DNA from 2 places in the Fictibacillus sp. 7GRE50 genome. Region 2 is predicted to be linked to the other one. Evidence: a T-box and tRNA genes for the amino acid it is inferred to sense, from the RefSeq annotation. Region 2 holds a T-box; the other holds one or more tRNA genes.

Region 1 (7,189 bases), on a different contig from region 2:
CGCCAACACGTTGAATCTCTTTTTCTTGAATAACTTTTAACAGTTTCACCTGAAGGGTCGACGGCATCTCTCCAACTTCATCTAAAAATAATACGCCTTTATCAGCTAATTCAAACAAACCTGGTTTTCCCTGTTTGTTTGCACCTGTAAAGGCTCCCGGTGCATACCCAAACAATTCAGATTCTAATAGATCAGCAGGAATAGCACCACAATTTACTTTAACAAACGTGCCACTTCTTTTTCTCTCGCTTTTATTATAGATGTACTTTGCCAGTACATCCTTACCTACCCCAGTTTCTCCTAAAATAAGTACAGTTGCCGATACATCCGCAATTCGACTCGCTGTATCGTAGATAAGTTTCATTTGATCCGCCTCAACAACTGTTTTTCCACCAAATAAAGATGCGCTCCCTTTTAAGCGTTCTATTTCTTTTTGGTAACTTTCGTTTAACTTATTCGCCTGACTAAGTGCTTTTTGTAAACTGTTTAATTCAGATAGATCACGTATATTGGTAACGACACTTTCAACTTCACCGTTTTCATTAAAAACAGGATTTCCTGTAAGCAGAGTTTCGCGTCCAGAATAGCTTAATTGAATGTGTGTGACACTTTTCTTCTTTTGGATGACTTTATCTGTGATCGAGTTTTCAAGAATTCCTCTTTTCACTAGATCATCCACTTTTTTATTTATGTAATATTCCTTTGGTATTCCTGTTATTCGTTCAATGGCAGAGTTTGTCCGTAACGTAATTCCGTCTTTATCTGTTATATAAATGCCATCGTATGAACTTTCAATGATAGCATCAAGGTGAAGATTCAATCTCTGAAGTTCTTTCACTTCTTCAGACTTCTTTTCCAATTCAGCAGAAACGATTCCTACGTAAACAAACCTATTACCTGATATTTTATCTTTAATAAAAATAAAGTTCTTATCCTTCAAACGAGCTTGAATTAAATTGCCTCCTGATGTTGGTTTCCACTCATCGAATACTGTTTCAATTGATTCATTTATAACAGTGTTGTTTATTTCTTCTTTCAATCGATCATTCATTATTAAGATTACATTGTTTAGAGTTGCTTCTATATAGAAAAAAGAAATCGTGTCCTTCTCCAATATTGCTGGCATGTATGTCCCTCCTTAGAAGTCGTCTGGTAAACTCTTTAAAAGTAAACTAATGGTTTTTCTATTAGCCGATTGTTTAATCATACTATTTTTTATTCATTATAGTTAGAAAAGTTTAATTATTCAAAAATCTATAACGTGTGGAGTGTACTAGTCGAAATAATGAAAGCTGCCGACCGTGTCGACAGCTTCACTATTACTTCTTTCTCCAAGGACCACATGGACCACATGGAGGAGGGCATGGCGGGGGACAAGGTGCCATGATGGGTTGGACCGTTCCACAAAGGTTTTGCTGCGTTGCTTGGTTTACGACGTTCGTGTTCTGAGGGAAATAATGTACATATTTATAGTTCATCTGGTTGACTTGAGTCGTTTGAGTTGGATGAACCATCGGAACATATACATCTTGCTGGTTATATTGAACTTGTTGGTTCGTAGGGCTAAACTGTGCAGGCATAACTTGTGGAGGATAATATTGAGATGGTGATACTGCTGGGTATCCACATCCACCCATCTGGGGCATCTGTTGCATAGCTCCCATCGTAGGCGCCATCTGACCCATTGCTCCCATCGTAGGTCCCATTGCACCCATATTAGGAACCATTCCCTTTTTGGCAAAAATGCCAGGGCGTTTAAATAAAGCCAAAAAAATGTTCTCCTTTCAAAAACCTTATATCCTATTTCTCTATATTTTATGTAGGACGACTTAAAAAGTTCGTCCATTTATCAATAAGTATTAAAAGGATTTTGTAGAAATTAATCGAACTGTACTTGAAATACATACTATTCAAATATCATTTATGAGGAGAGGAAGAAGAAATTTGAGACTTTTAATTTCATTTTCAAACAGATTGATGCAAAGGTATATGCCCGATCCTTTTCTGTTGGTCATCTTACTGACATTCTTCGTATGTGGTTTAGCACTATTTGCGACAGATAGCACTCCTGTGCAAATCGTTAATTATTGGGGTACAGGTTTTTGGAGTTTATTAACGTTTTCCATGCAGATGGTGTTAATATTAGTGACCGGCCACGTTATGGCAAGCTCCCCGCTATTTAAGAAACTATTAGGTTACTTAGCAAAAATCCCAAAAACACCTGGGCAAGCTATCATACTCGTAACGTTAGTCGCGCTCGTCGCATGCTGGATCAATTGGGGGTTCGGACTTATAATAGGTGCTCTATTCGCAAAAGAAATTGCGATGAAAGTAAAAGGTGTCGACTACCGGTTATTAATCGCAAGTGCTTATAGTGGTTTTATCATATGGTGTGGAGGTCTATCAGGATCGGTTGTCTTAACAATCGCTACACCGGGACACTTTACCGAAAACATTATGGGAGTTGTTCCGACTAGTGAGACAATCTTTTCATCGTTCAACTTCATTATTCTAGCTGGCTTATTCATAATGGTACCGCTCATTAACAGATTAATGGTTCCTCCGGGTGAAAAAGCGTTTGTAATCGATCCCGCTTTGTTAGAGGACAAGCAATCACATGAGGCAGCAAGTAAAGAAGAAACCCTTCAAACACCTGCTGATCGACTTGAAAATAGTCAGTTATTATCTATTCTCATAGGGCTATTAGGAATCTCATACCTAGTCTATTATTTCACGAAAAATGGATTTAGCTTAAATCTAGATATCGTAAACTTTTTATTCCTTTTTATCGGTATCATCTTACATAAAACACCGCTGTTATTTTTGAAAGCGGTTACGGATGCTGTGAAAAATGCGAGCGGAATTATTATTCAGTTTCCTTTTTATGCAGGACTAATGGGAATCGTAACTTCATCGGGACTTGTGGCGGTCCTATCCAATATGCTTATTTCCTTTTCAAACGAACATACTTTTCATTTATTTACTTTATGGAGTGCTGGCCTCGTTAACTTTTTTGTTCCGTCTGGCGGTGGACAATGGGCGGTTCAAGGACCTGTTATGTTAGAAGCAGCACAAAACTTAGGCGTTTCGTTATCAAGAACGGCTATGGCTGTAGCTTGGGGTGATGCATGGACAAACATGATCCAACCATTCTATGCGCTTCCTGCTTTAGCTATTGCTGGATTAAAAGCAAAAGACATTATGGGATACGGTCTTGTTATGATGATCATTACAGGGGTCTTTATCTCTAGCGTGTTTTTGTTGCTATAACACATTAAAATCCAACAAAGAAAGCATCAAAAAAACCTCCTTATCACTAAGGAGGTTTGCTTATTATGTATGGTGACTCGAGAGGGGTTCGAACCCCCGACCTCTACCCTGTCAAGGTAGCGCTCTCCCAGCTGAGCTATCGAATCAATGCCTTTGTCTAACAAAAATTATTATATATGCTTTTTACGAGTTTTGACAACACTTTTCTTTATTGTTCAACAAAAAAATGTGTCTTCGCCTGTTTATATGTAAACACCGGGAGAAGATCCCGGCTGAATCAACGATTAGTTGAACGTACCTGCAGCAAGATCTCCGTCTTGTACACAAGTTACAGCTATGATGTCTTTACAGTTAACTAGTAGATTACGAGTAGCTGTTCCCGTTGCCGTCGTTACTTCATAAGAGAGCACAACACAGCACTTTGTGTGTTCCCAACGTACAAATCTGAACAACGTAGGATCTGTTGTTCCATTCAAGCTTAACGGTCCAATTCCTTTTAAGACGATTACAAGGAAGCTGTTTAAGTTTTGGCTACAAAAATCAATGTCGTCGGATAGATCACGAAAGAAATCACATACACAGCTATCACAACCGCGTGTGTTATCATGCTTTGTACATTTCTCTTTTCCGTGGAATAAAGAGTCACCCATCGTTACTGACCTCCCATCCATTTTTAGTATTAATCAATCTGTATACCAGATACTAAATAGCATATTAATTTATTTCGAAAATGATAGGATACATGCCTATTAATCGATAAATATGTGTTTACCTATGTTAAACGCAAGATAGAACACTACACACTTTCTTACTTTATTAATAGATTATAGTATGGAATCTTTATAATGAGCATCGTCTTGCTATAAAAGTTTGTTCCGGCAAGGAGGTGAATCATATGGCGATCATCCAAAGCCGCACGCTAAGAAGTAGAATCATTCCTCTAGCTAGTGAAAATCTAGTAGATGTATATATCACGGGTAATGCAGTAACGCCCTTTAATAGTGTTTCAATTCGAGAAGTTGGAGGTAACTTTTTACGTGTATTTAACTTAGTAAATGGTATTAATGCGTTAATCAATCTGTTTGAAATAGGAAGCATTGATAATACATTAGGAGCTGGGGTAACTCCTGAAGTAAACAGTACTGATTTTAGATCTCGTGTAATTGATTTTTCTAGAGTATTTACAGTGGATATTTATGTTCCGGGTCTAGCAGCAGCATTTCTTACGAATGTGACAATAAGAGAGGTTGGATCGGATTATATTCGAGTAATTAGTGCAACTGTAGATCGATATGTTTTATTCACATCTATTGCTGCAGTAGATCAAAATTCTATTTTAGTTACAACTAATACACCAACAATTACTAGTCGAACTCTTCGCTCAGTGCTCATTTCGTTAGCTAACGGAGATGTAGTTGTAGATTTAATTGTAGCTGGAAGGGTATTTCTTAATGTGCAAATTGATGAAGTACAATCAGACTATGCACGCATAAATAATACTGCGCAAACCAAATTCCCATTACTAGATATTGTCTCTATTGATATATTGTAATTGTTAACAATAAAAAAACACGCCAAATTTAAGGCGTGTTTTTGCTCGTTATTTATCCAATCTTCTCTTCTTCATCACGAATCTTAATCTCTTCAAGATCAAGACGCTCCTGCTTATCTCGGAGTCTGTGTGCGAGTCGGCTTGAAGCATTAGCAGCAATGCTTGCAACAAGGTCATCCAAGAATGTATGCACTTTCCCATTTGCTATCTTCGTATCTAATTTTTGAATAATACCCATTTTAAATTTGTCTAGGTGACCAAAGGTTGTAACAGCTATGGATCCATATCCGAAAACGGCACCAAGAGCGATGGTTTCATCTACTCCAAACAATCCTTCATCTTGTTCAACGATACTTTGAAGTGGTTCAGATAACTTTCTTTGTTCCGCAAGTATATCAAGTTCTACTCCGACTAGAATAGCATGCTGAATCTCGCGCTTCATAAGAACAGCATCGACGCTTTCTATACACTCTTCTTTCGTTAAGCCAGGTGAAAATGGGATCTGCATTTCATATACGATCTCAGCGATTTCAGGAATTGTGACGCCTCTTTCATTCAACAGCCTTCTAGCCGCTGCTTCAACTTCTCGACTGTGCACTCTATTATTCAACAGACTTCACCTCTTCTTAATGTTCGATCTCTTATGGCAAAACGATTTGATTCTTTCATTATATCATTATGTGATACAATAAAACGAGTTGAATGAAAACGCTTATAATTTAAAGATCAGTCAGCACAGGAGGTACTTTTTATGGCCATACTTAAAGGTTCTATTACAGATGATAAAATATACAGCAACTACTTGGATGAGGAGATTGACTTGCTCATCTACCTGCCTTCTAAGTTTACTCCACTCGTTAAATACCCTATTCTAATCGCACAAGATGGCAGAGACTACTTTCAGTTAGGAAAGCTGGCGAAAACCGCCGATCGACTAATGGAAGAAGAAAATTTACAGAGCTGTATCATTGTTGGTGTAAATCATAAAGGAATTGAAGATCGAAAAGCAAAATATGACCCCACAGGAGAGAAGCACGAGAATTACATTCGATTCATGGCTTTTGAACTTACCTCTTATCTTAATGAGAAGTTTAACACGCTCCAACTTGGTGCAGGCATGGGCTTAATCGGAGATTCTCTAGGTGGTTACATAGCATTTAAGCTGAGTATTCTGTATCCGAATACGTTCGGAAAAGTGATTGTACAATCTCCTTATGTTCCTGAAAGCCTTATTGATACCGTTGAATCCATAGAACATATGCAAACGTTGACCATCTATCACTCTATAGGTGATGAAGAAGAACAGTTTACGAATCCTGAAGGAATTACCAAAGATTTCTTAACTCCAAACAGACAGCTGAGTAAGCTTTTAAACAATTTAGCTCTCGATTATGAATACGCTGAGTTTCAAGGAAATCATCTCTGGGTAAATTGGCAGAAAGACTTAATTCCCGCTTTAAGGTTTCTTTACAGCGACCTGTAACTGTGGGAAATAAAAAGAATATTTGGTATACTAGTTTAAAATATGAGGGAGGAAGAAATATGAAATACGGCATTGCAATTTTTCCATCAAAAAATCTACAAGATAAAGTGAATTCCTACCGAAAGCGTTATGATCCGCATTATGCCCTTATCGCACCTCATATCACACTTAAGGAGCCTTATGAAGCAACCGAGGAAGAAATTCAAGAACATATCTCTTATATTTCTTCTGTTGCAAAGAACATAGACCCGTTTTCAATCATGATTAATAAAGTAGGATCTTTCCATCCTGTTAATAATGTTATCTTTTTAAAGGTGAATGAAGCTGAAGAGATAAAATCGCTGCATGAGCAGTTATATTCCGGTCCACTTGAACATCAGCAGCCATACAACTTTGTACCGCACTTAACACTCGGACAAAAGCTGTCGGATGAAGAGCATTCAGACGTTTTAGAACGTTTGCGTATGATTGATATTGAACATGAAGAACGTATCGATCGTTTTCAACTGCTCTATCAACTTGATAATGGCTCATGGACAGTCTATGAAACATTTCGACTTGGAAAAGGAGTTTAATTAGATTGATTAAGACGTATACAACGAGCGAACAAGGATTTCAAGATGCATTAGCTGTAAGAAAAGATGTTTTTGTTCGCGAGCAGCAGATTGATGAAAAAGAAGAAATCGACAACAACGAAGATGTCTCCCTGCATTTCGTTCTTTACGACGGAGATAAACCAATAGGTGCAGCAAGGCTTCGTGAAGTGAACGGAGAGGGAAAAGTAGAACGAGTCTGTATATTATCTTCACATCGTAAAAAAGGATTAGGTGAAGAACTCATGAACGCTATGGAAACAGCAGCCATCGAACGTTCTTTACCGAGCC
Region 2 (7,189 bases):
CAATGCAAAACGAGATGCGTTCCAGATCTTGTTAGCAAAGTTCCAAGTAGACTCTACTTTTTCCCAATAAAAACGAAGGTCGTTTCCTGGTGAACTTCCTGTTGATAAGAAGAAACGCAAAGCATCAGCGCCATACTTCTCGATCACATCCATCGGGTCAACACCGTTACCGAGTGATTTACTCATCTTTCTTCCTTCGGAGTCACGTACGAGCCCGTGAATCAGCACATCGTTAAACGGCTTTTGTTCCGTAAATTCAATCGATTGGAAGACCATTCTTGAAACCCAGAACGTAATGATATCGTAACCTGTTACGAGTACATTTCCTGGGAAGTAACGCTTGTAATCAGCAGCTTCTTCGTCTGGCCATCCCATCGTTGAGAACGGCCAAAGAGCAGATGAGAACCATGTGTCAAGAACATCTGTATCCTGCTCCCAATTTTCGGGATCTTTCGGCTCCGTTTTACCAACATAGATCTCTCCCGTTTCTTTATGGAACCATGCCGGGATTCTGTGACCCCACCAAAGTTGACGCGAGATACACCAATCACGAATGTTTTCTATCCAACGCATATACGTATTCTCGAAGCGATCAGGAACAAAGTTTATTTTATCTTCACCTTTTTGAAGCTTGATCGCTTCGTCTGCTAAAGGCTGCATCTTAACAAACCATTGTGTTGAAAGATATGGTTCAACAACCGCTCCACTTCGCTCAGAGTGTCCAACAGAATGAATATGCTCTTCAATCTTGAACAATACACCTTGCTCTTGAAGATCTTTAACGATCTGCTTTCGACACTCAAATCGGTCGAGTCCTTGGTAAGCACCAGCATTGTCATTCATCTGACCGCCTTCATCCATTACAAGGATACGCTCAAGGTTGTGTCTGTTCCCGATCTCAAAGTCATTTGGATCATGAGCAGGTGTGATTTTTACAGCTCCTGAACCAAATTCCATATCAACATAATCATCTCCAACAATCTCGATCTCACGTCCAACGATTGGGAGGATAGCTTTTTTGCCGATTAGGTGTTGATAACGTTCATCTTTCGGATGAACAGCGATTGCTGTATCACCAAGCATCGTCTCAGGGCGAGTAGTTGCTACTTCGATATGTCCAGATCCATCAGCTAGTGGATACTTCATATGATAGAACGCACCTTGAACATCTTGGTGGATAACTTCAATATCAGAAAGAGCTGTTTTCGTCTTTGGATCCCAGTTAATGATATATTCACCACGGTAGATCAAGCCTTTTTCATAAAGGGTAACAAAAACTTCTTTAACTGCATCAGACAAACCCTCATCTAATGTAAAGCGTTCACGGGAATAATCTAGGCCGAGCCCTAATTTTGCCCATTGATTACGAATAAACTCTGCATACTCTTCTTTCCATTCCCACGACTTCTCTAAAAACTTTTCACGGCCTAAATCGTATCGAGAAATCCCCTCTTCACGAAGCTTTCCTTCTACTTTTGCTTGGGTTGCAATACCAGCATGATCCATCCCAGGCAGCCATAGAACATCGTATCCTTGCATACGTTTTGTACGTGTTAAGATGTCTTGAAGCGTTGTGTCCCATGCATGCCCGAGGTGTAGTTTGCCTGTAACGTTAGGAGGTGGGATTACGATCGTATACGGCTGTTTACCCTCTTCGCTCTTTGCTTCAAAAAATTTACCTTTCAACCAAAAATCATAACGATTTTCTTCAGTTGCCTTCGGATCATATTTCGTTGGCATCGTCAGTTCTTTCTGTTCGTTCGTCATTCTATTCTCCTCCTTTATTTCTAAAAAAACAAAAAAGCCCTTTCGTCAAAAAGGACGAAAGGACTCCGCGGTACCACCTTTATTTACGGCAAGTCTAAATAAACTTGCTGTACACTCATGAATAACGGATGGACCGTCTTCTCCTACTTCGAGTTTCAGAGAAGATGCTCAAGGGCGACTTCCAACTAACATTCCTTAAGGATTCTTTCAGCAGATGAATCCTCTCTCTAAAAGGTGTTATGTTGTACTATTCCCTGTCTACGCGACAATATAGAATCTGAGTATATTTTATACAACTTATCTGTTTTTAGTCAATAGTATTACCGTAACTTATAAAAGTTATTCTATGCCTTTGATCGCCCTTTGGTGAAAGCCTGTCTTTCACATTAATTATATTGTTGCATAAATTATAAAAAATGGGCGAATGGAGGGCTTCTTTTGTCTAGAAAGTATTTTCGAAAAACACGTTTTCCTGGGTGGTTTGTCACACTCAAACAAACAATCGGACAATTGACTGCGCCACTTATTGTCTTTCAGCTTTTAAGGACGATACTATTTCCATCTGCTGTTGATTTTATCATCCTTTTAACCTTAGTGATCCTCCATGTGTGTTTCGCTTATGATGTTCTTTAAAAAAACAAAAAAAGATCACATATAGTCGTTATATGTGATCTCCTTCATCATTTATGTGAATTTTTGTTGGAATAGAATCTGTTTGCTCTAAAGGTGCAGGTGGGGGAGCCATCATAATCGCATCACAGAAATCCCGGATTTTTTTCATGGCTCTTATTCTGCTCTCAAGCCTATGCACCATTTCAATTTGAGAATAATCGTTCCGTTTCATGCAATAAAGATCCACTGCATTAAAAACAGGTTCAGGATAAGATAAATAACTAATTAATAATCCTCTTTCTTCGTTTAGCAAAGGTACGTGTTTTTCATAAAGGTCTAATAATGATTTTCCTTCTTCTGCAGACCATTCCTTTTGATGAGCTGCTCTTCTAAAATAAACGGCTAAGTCTCTGATTGGTGTATCCAGAACGGCCTTTTCAAAATTGAGTAGATGGCCTTCACCTGTTGGGTTAAAGATCAAGTGATTCCTTGAAACCTTACCGTGACAAAGTACGCTCCGGTAGCGTTTTTCTCTTTGACACGTTTCATACCATTCTTTCAATCTTCTTTTCGCTTCTTCTGTCATTCTCATGATCTGATGAAAGTGACTAAGGTATGTTAGTTCAAAGGGAGACATATACGTTTTCTGTTCTGCTTCTTCCGTAAATCTCTCCATTTCATATTGCCGATTTTCCCATCTGTTCATGAGATACTGATACGAATGTTCTACCACTTCATTTGAAAAGTCTTGCTCCTTCAGTGTTAACGCATGAATCTTTCCTAAGTGATCGATAAGAACTTCATCTTTCGCTCTCTCATTTCTTTCATCAGACGCAAACCATGGCATTAAATAATACGTTCTTGATCCTAATTGAACCGTATAATCACCAAACTTTGTAGGATACAGAGGAACGACCTGATGAAAACCTATCTCAGAAAGACGTTGGATCACATGCGTAAACCAGCTTCTTTCATCCTCTGACATCTCTGCTTCTTTCAGTGCAAATGTACCCCTTTTCGTTATGACCTTCTTAACTCTCCCATGCTGCTCTAACTTCTCGGGAAATAGATCATAATGAAAAAGGACGGGCCCGTAATTTAATGTATCTTTTTCCGTTGTCATAGGGCCACCTTCCTTCTTTTTTCATCAAACCATTCGGTTACTGTTTTGACCAATGTTCGATTTTTTTTCCAGCAATCTTCATATCTTTTCAAGCCATCTATCATTCTTTCTAAGGAGCTGTTATCTAATTGATCTAAGCAATCATACAGTTCCCAAGGCATAACGACCTCAGCTAAAAGTAACAACCCATGCTCTTGTTCCAAAGAAAAATGCTTATTCACCTCCGTTAACAGCCGTTTTAAAGAAGAAGGTGAGGTTTGTTCCAGCCACTCTACCATAAACTTACGAAGTGGCAGATACCCTTTTACTGGTAAAGATTCACCCCCCTGATAAAATAAGAAGTGAAAGATTTTCTTCCCATTTTTTACGCTTAGCTCTTTATCAAGAACAGGTAATGCATGATTTCTCATTCTATTTTTTATAGCACGAGAAAATTCCAATCTTTGCTTACTCTCTTTTATACTCGTAACCATACATTGAAAGTTAGCTTCTAAATACTTTTGAGCAAGCGTCATACAATGATTCAAATCAAAGACAGGAGGTTCGATTTGTTTCATGAACACCTCTTGATTTTTCACAGACACTGCCGCATTTAGTAATGTGCCGATGAACTGTCCCCAACGTTCAACATCTTCACATCCATACAATGTTTCTGTATGATCATGAACAGTTAGCCACCTGTTTCCATATTTTATGGCAGGTTCACCCGATTTAGTACGAATCATACGATCTGGCACAGCGCCTGAGCCCTTAGAGGACTCATCGCGCCAACTTATGTGCCATCTCATACTCTCGCTCTCACTCCAATAACGGATACGCTTCTCTCCATAATCAGTCAGGATGATATGAGGTTTCTCTTTCCATCGCATCCCATAAAGTTCATATTCCTTTTCTAAGGCGTTGATCAGCTCCATAATAGCACCTCGACCTAACGTGAACTTACTGGGATATATATGATCTGTCCTTCGGTTACTTCCCCTTGCTGCAGTTGGTTCATACGCATGAGAGTGTTCAATGAAATATCATATCTCTCACAAATGTGTTCTAGTGAATCTCCACGCTGAAGAATGTACATTTTCATTTTAGAAAAACGGTCTTCTTTAGCAGAAAGCATCTTCGTTAAATAAAGAGCGTTCTCGTCTCTAGGCTCTTCACGTTCTTTATGCATTTCCATAGACTCTGCTTCTGACTCATATTCATCGTAACTCGTATCGTAGGATTCATAAGCTGCTTCCTGTTCTTCTGCTCCGTTGTAACTTGCATTCTCGTATTCTTGTTCAGCTTCATAAGATTGTTCACCATACTCGTATGAAGGACGCTGTGAAGCATTCTGCTGATATTGATAATTTCCGTATTGATTGGATTGCTGTTGATAAGCATCATACTGTTGATACGTTTCTTGCTGCTGGTAAGCATCATGTTGTTGATTTGTTTCTTCTTGCTGGTAAGCCTCTTCCTGCTGCTGATACCCACCTTGATTTTGGTACGAAGCTTGTTGCTGATATTCTTCCTGCTGCTGATATGGGTTGTATGAATAAGGTCTGTTCGCATCTTGTTGGTAAGATTGCTCATATTGAGGATGGTTTGTTTGGGTGCTAGCTTCATCTTCTTGATATGAAGCATCATAGCTCTCATAGTCACCTTCTACGTGATCATAGGCATCTGAGTTATTATTTTCTTCCATCTCCTCTACCTCTCCATAAAGCTGTGAATTCTCTTCATCAGAATCCGCCAGTTCATCCATAGATGCAGCATCATTGTTTCTTGTATCGTTCATCGAGAACGCAATAGCTTTTAACGAATCGAATGTAGCTTCCATCGTCCGATCATCTTGTGCTTCAAAATGCGGTTTAAATTCAAACGGTGTTGTCTTTTCAGCACGAACGTCAGCTTCGTTCTCATCAAACCTAGCTGCAAATTCATTAAGGTGTGAAGATTGTGAAGGTACTCCGCCACTTTGACGTGCTTCAAACTGAAAAGGAGTAAAAATATCTTGTTTTTCTTCTTTTTGTACAGACCTTTCTTCTGCGGCACTCGTTCTAACCGCTTCTTTCGGAAGATCGTATGATTGACTTTCCTGACGCTGTTTCTCATCTTTAATCCCGTAAATACAGATCGATGCCGAAAGTTCAAAGCATGTAGAGTTCGGAAGTTCATATTCAAACGATTCGACTTCCACTTTTACCTCATTAGAATCCTCTACACGATAAGATGGGATGGTAATATCGACTGGAAAACGATGCACAAGATCTGTCATCCCATCTTCTGCAACGTTCAGTTGTGTAAGAGAGCGGTAAGACATACTCTCAGAGAGCGTATTATGATCTGATACTCCCTCAGTCTGTTCTTGTTTCTCTGACCGGTATCTGCCATTTAAAATTAGGGCTCCCTTGATATAAACCTGTCCGGCTTCCTCTGTAATACGAATCTCAGGATCTAGTGACATCGACAAAACTTCAGCTACTTCCTGTCCCTTCTTTAGCCAAACAGACTCCTCAATGGAGAAACGCAGCTTCGATTGACTCATGCCCTTCTCCTCCTTTCAGGTTGCATATAGTTATACAATATAGGTGTATGAGGGAACAGGACGAAATATGATTTTTATTAGGTAACAGCTTTCTTAAAAAACAAAAATAGCGTCCGCTGAAGTTAGCGGACGCTACAAAAAATAACTATTTTAATTGTGAAAAAGCCTTTCTGAACGCTGCAACTGTTTTATCAATATCTTCTTCTGTATGAGCTGTAGATAAGAATAATCCTTCAAATTGTGAAGGAGGCAGCGAGATACCTTCTTGTAGCATCGTTTTGAAGCAAGCGTTAAAGTGATCCAAATTGGATTGCTTAGCAGTGTCGTAGTTAATCACATCTTGATTCGTGAAGAAAAAGCCGATCATGCTGCCTGCACGGTTGATCGTATGTGCCACACCATAATGTTCAGCGGCTTCAGAAATTCCGGAAGCTAGTCGATCTCCTAGTTTTTGGAAATATATGTAACTTTCTTTCGTAAGTTGAGAAAGGGTAGCATACCCGGCAGCCATCGCAAGAGGATTTCCTGATAACGTTCCTGCTTGATAGATCGGCCCGCTCGGCGCGATTTGTTCCATGATCTCTCGTTTTCCACCATAGGCTCCAACAGGTAGACCCCCACCAATTACTTTACCTAGACATGTTAGGTCTGGTGTTACTCCAAAATAACCTTGTGCACATTCATAATCCACTCGGAAGCCTGTCATTACTTCGTCAAAGATTAATAAAGAGCCGTGTTGTTCAGTTATTTTACGAATGCCTTCTAAAAATCCTTTTTGTGGAGGGACTACACCCATGTTACCTGCGACTGGTTCTACAATCACACAAGCAATATCTTCTCCAAATTGATTAAATGCAACTTGCAAACTCTCAAGGTCATTGTACGGAACAGTGATCGTGTTCTGTGCGATACCTTCTGGAACTCCAGGAGAATCCGGCAGTCCAAGTGTTGCTACACCAGAGCCTGCTTTGATCAATAAGGAGTCTCCGTGTCCGTGGTAGCAGCCTTCAAATTTAACGATCTTACTTCGTCCTGTGTATCCTCGCGCTAAACGAAGTGCACTCATCGTAGCTTCTGTACCTGAGTTAACCATACGTACAACTTCGATCGATGGAACACGATCGATTACAAGCTTTGCAAGCTTCGTTTCCATTTCATTC

The links. A T-box is a leader RNA that pairs with one kind of tRNA and senses whether it is charged. The one in region 2 lies ahead of IHV12_RS00270 (valine--tRNA ligase), so its partner is inferred to be a tRNA-Val.
Region 1: it has a tRNA-Val gene. The T-box ahead of IHV12_RS00270 (valine--tRNA ligase) is inferred to sense a tRNA for this amino acid. The anticodon was not compared.

The regions. Positions count from the first base shown of each region.
Region 1 covers NZ_JACZDW010000003.1:588,299-595,487, forward strand. The annotation lists gene IHV12_RS14180 (sigma-54 interaction domain-containing protein) at 1-1,126, opposite strand, end outside; gene IHV12_RS14185 (CotD family spore coat protein) at 1,320-1,769, opposite strand; gene IHV12_RS14190 (short-chain fatty acid transporter) at 1,945-3,270, shown strand; tRNA gene IHV12_RS14195 (tRNA-Val) at 3,341-3,416, opposite strand; gene IHV12_RS14200 (hypothetical protein) at 3,555-3,920, opposite strand; gene IHV12_RS14205 (hypothetical protein) at 4,166-4,822, shown strand; gene IHV12_RS14210 (phosphatidylglycerophosphatase A family protein) at 4,875-5,432, opposite strand; gene IHV12_RS14215 (alpha/beta hydrolase) at 5,574-6,305, shown strand; gene IHV12_RS14220 (YjcG family protein) at 6,365-6,880, shown strand; gene IHV12_RS14225 (GNAT family N-acetyltransferase) at 6,886-7,189, shown strand, end outside.
Region 2 covers NZ_JACZDW010000001.1:55,083-62,271, forward strand. The annotation lists gene IHV12_RS00270 (valine--tRNA ligase) at 1-1,767, opposite strand, end outside; T-box leader at 1,815-2,037, opposite strand; gene IHV12_RS00275 (hypothetical protein) at 2,206-2,400, shown strand; gene ysxE (spore coat protein YsxE) at 2,429-3,502, opposite strand; gene IHV12_RS00285 (hypothetical protein) at 3,499-4,416, opposite strand; gene IHV12_RS00290 (LysM peptidoglycan-binding domain-containing protein) at 4,431-6,029, opposite strand; gene hemL (glutamate-1-semialdehyde 2,1-aminomutase) at 6,175-7,189, opposite strand, start outside.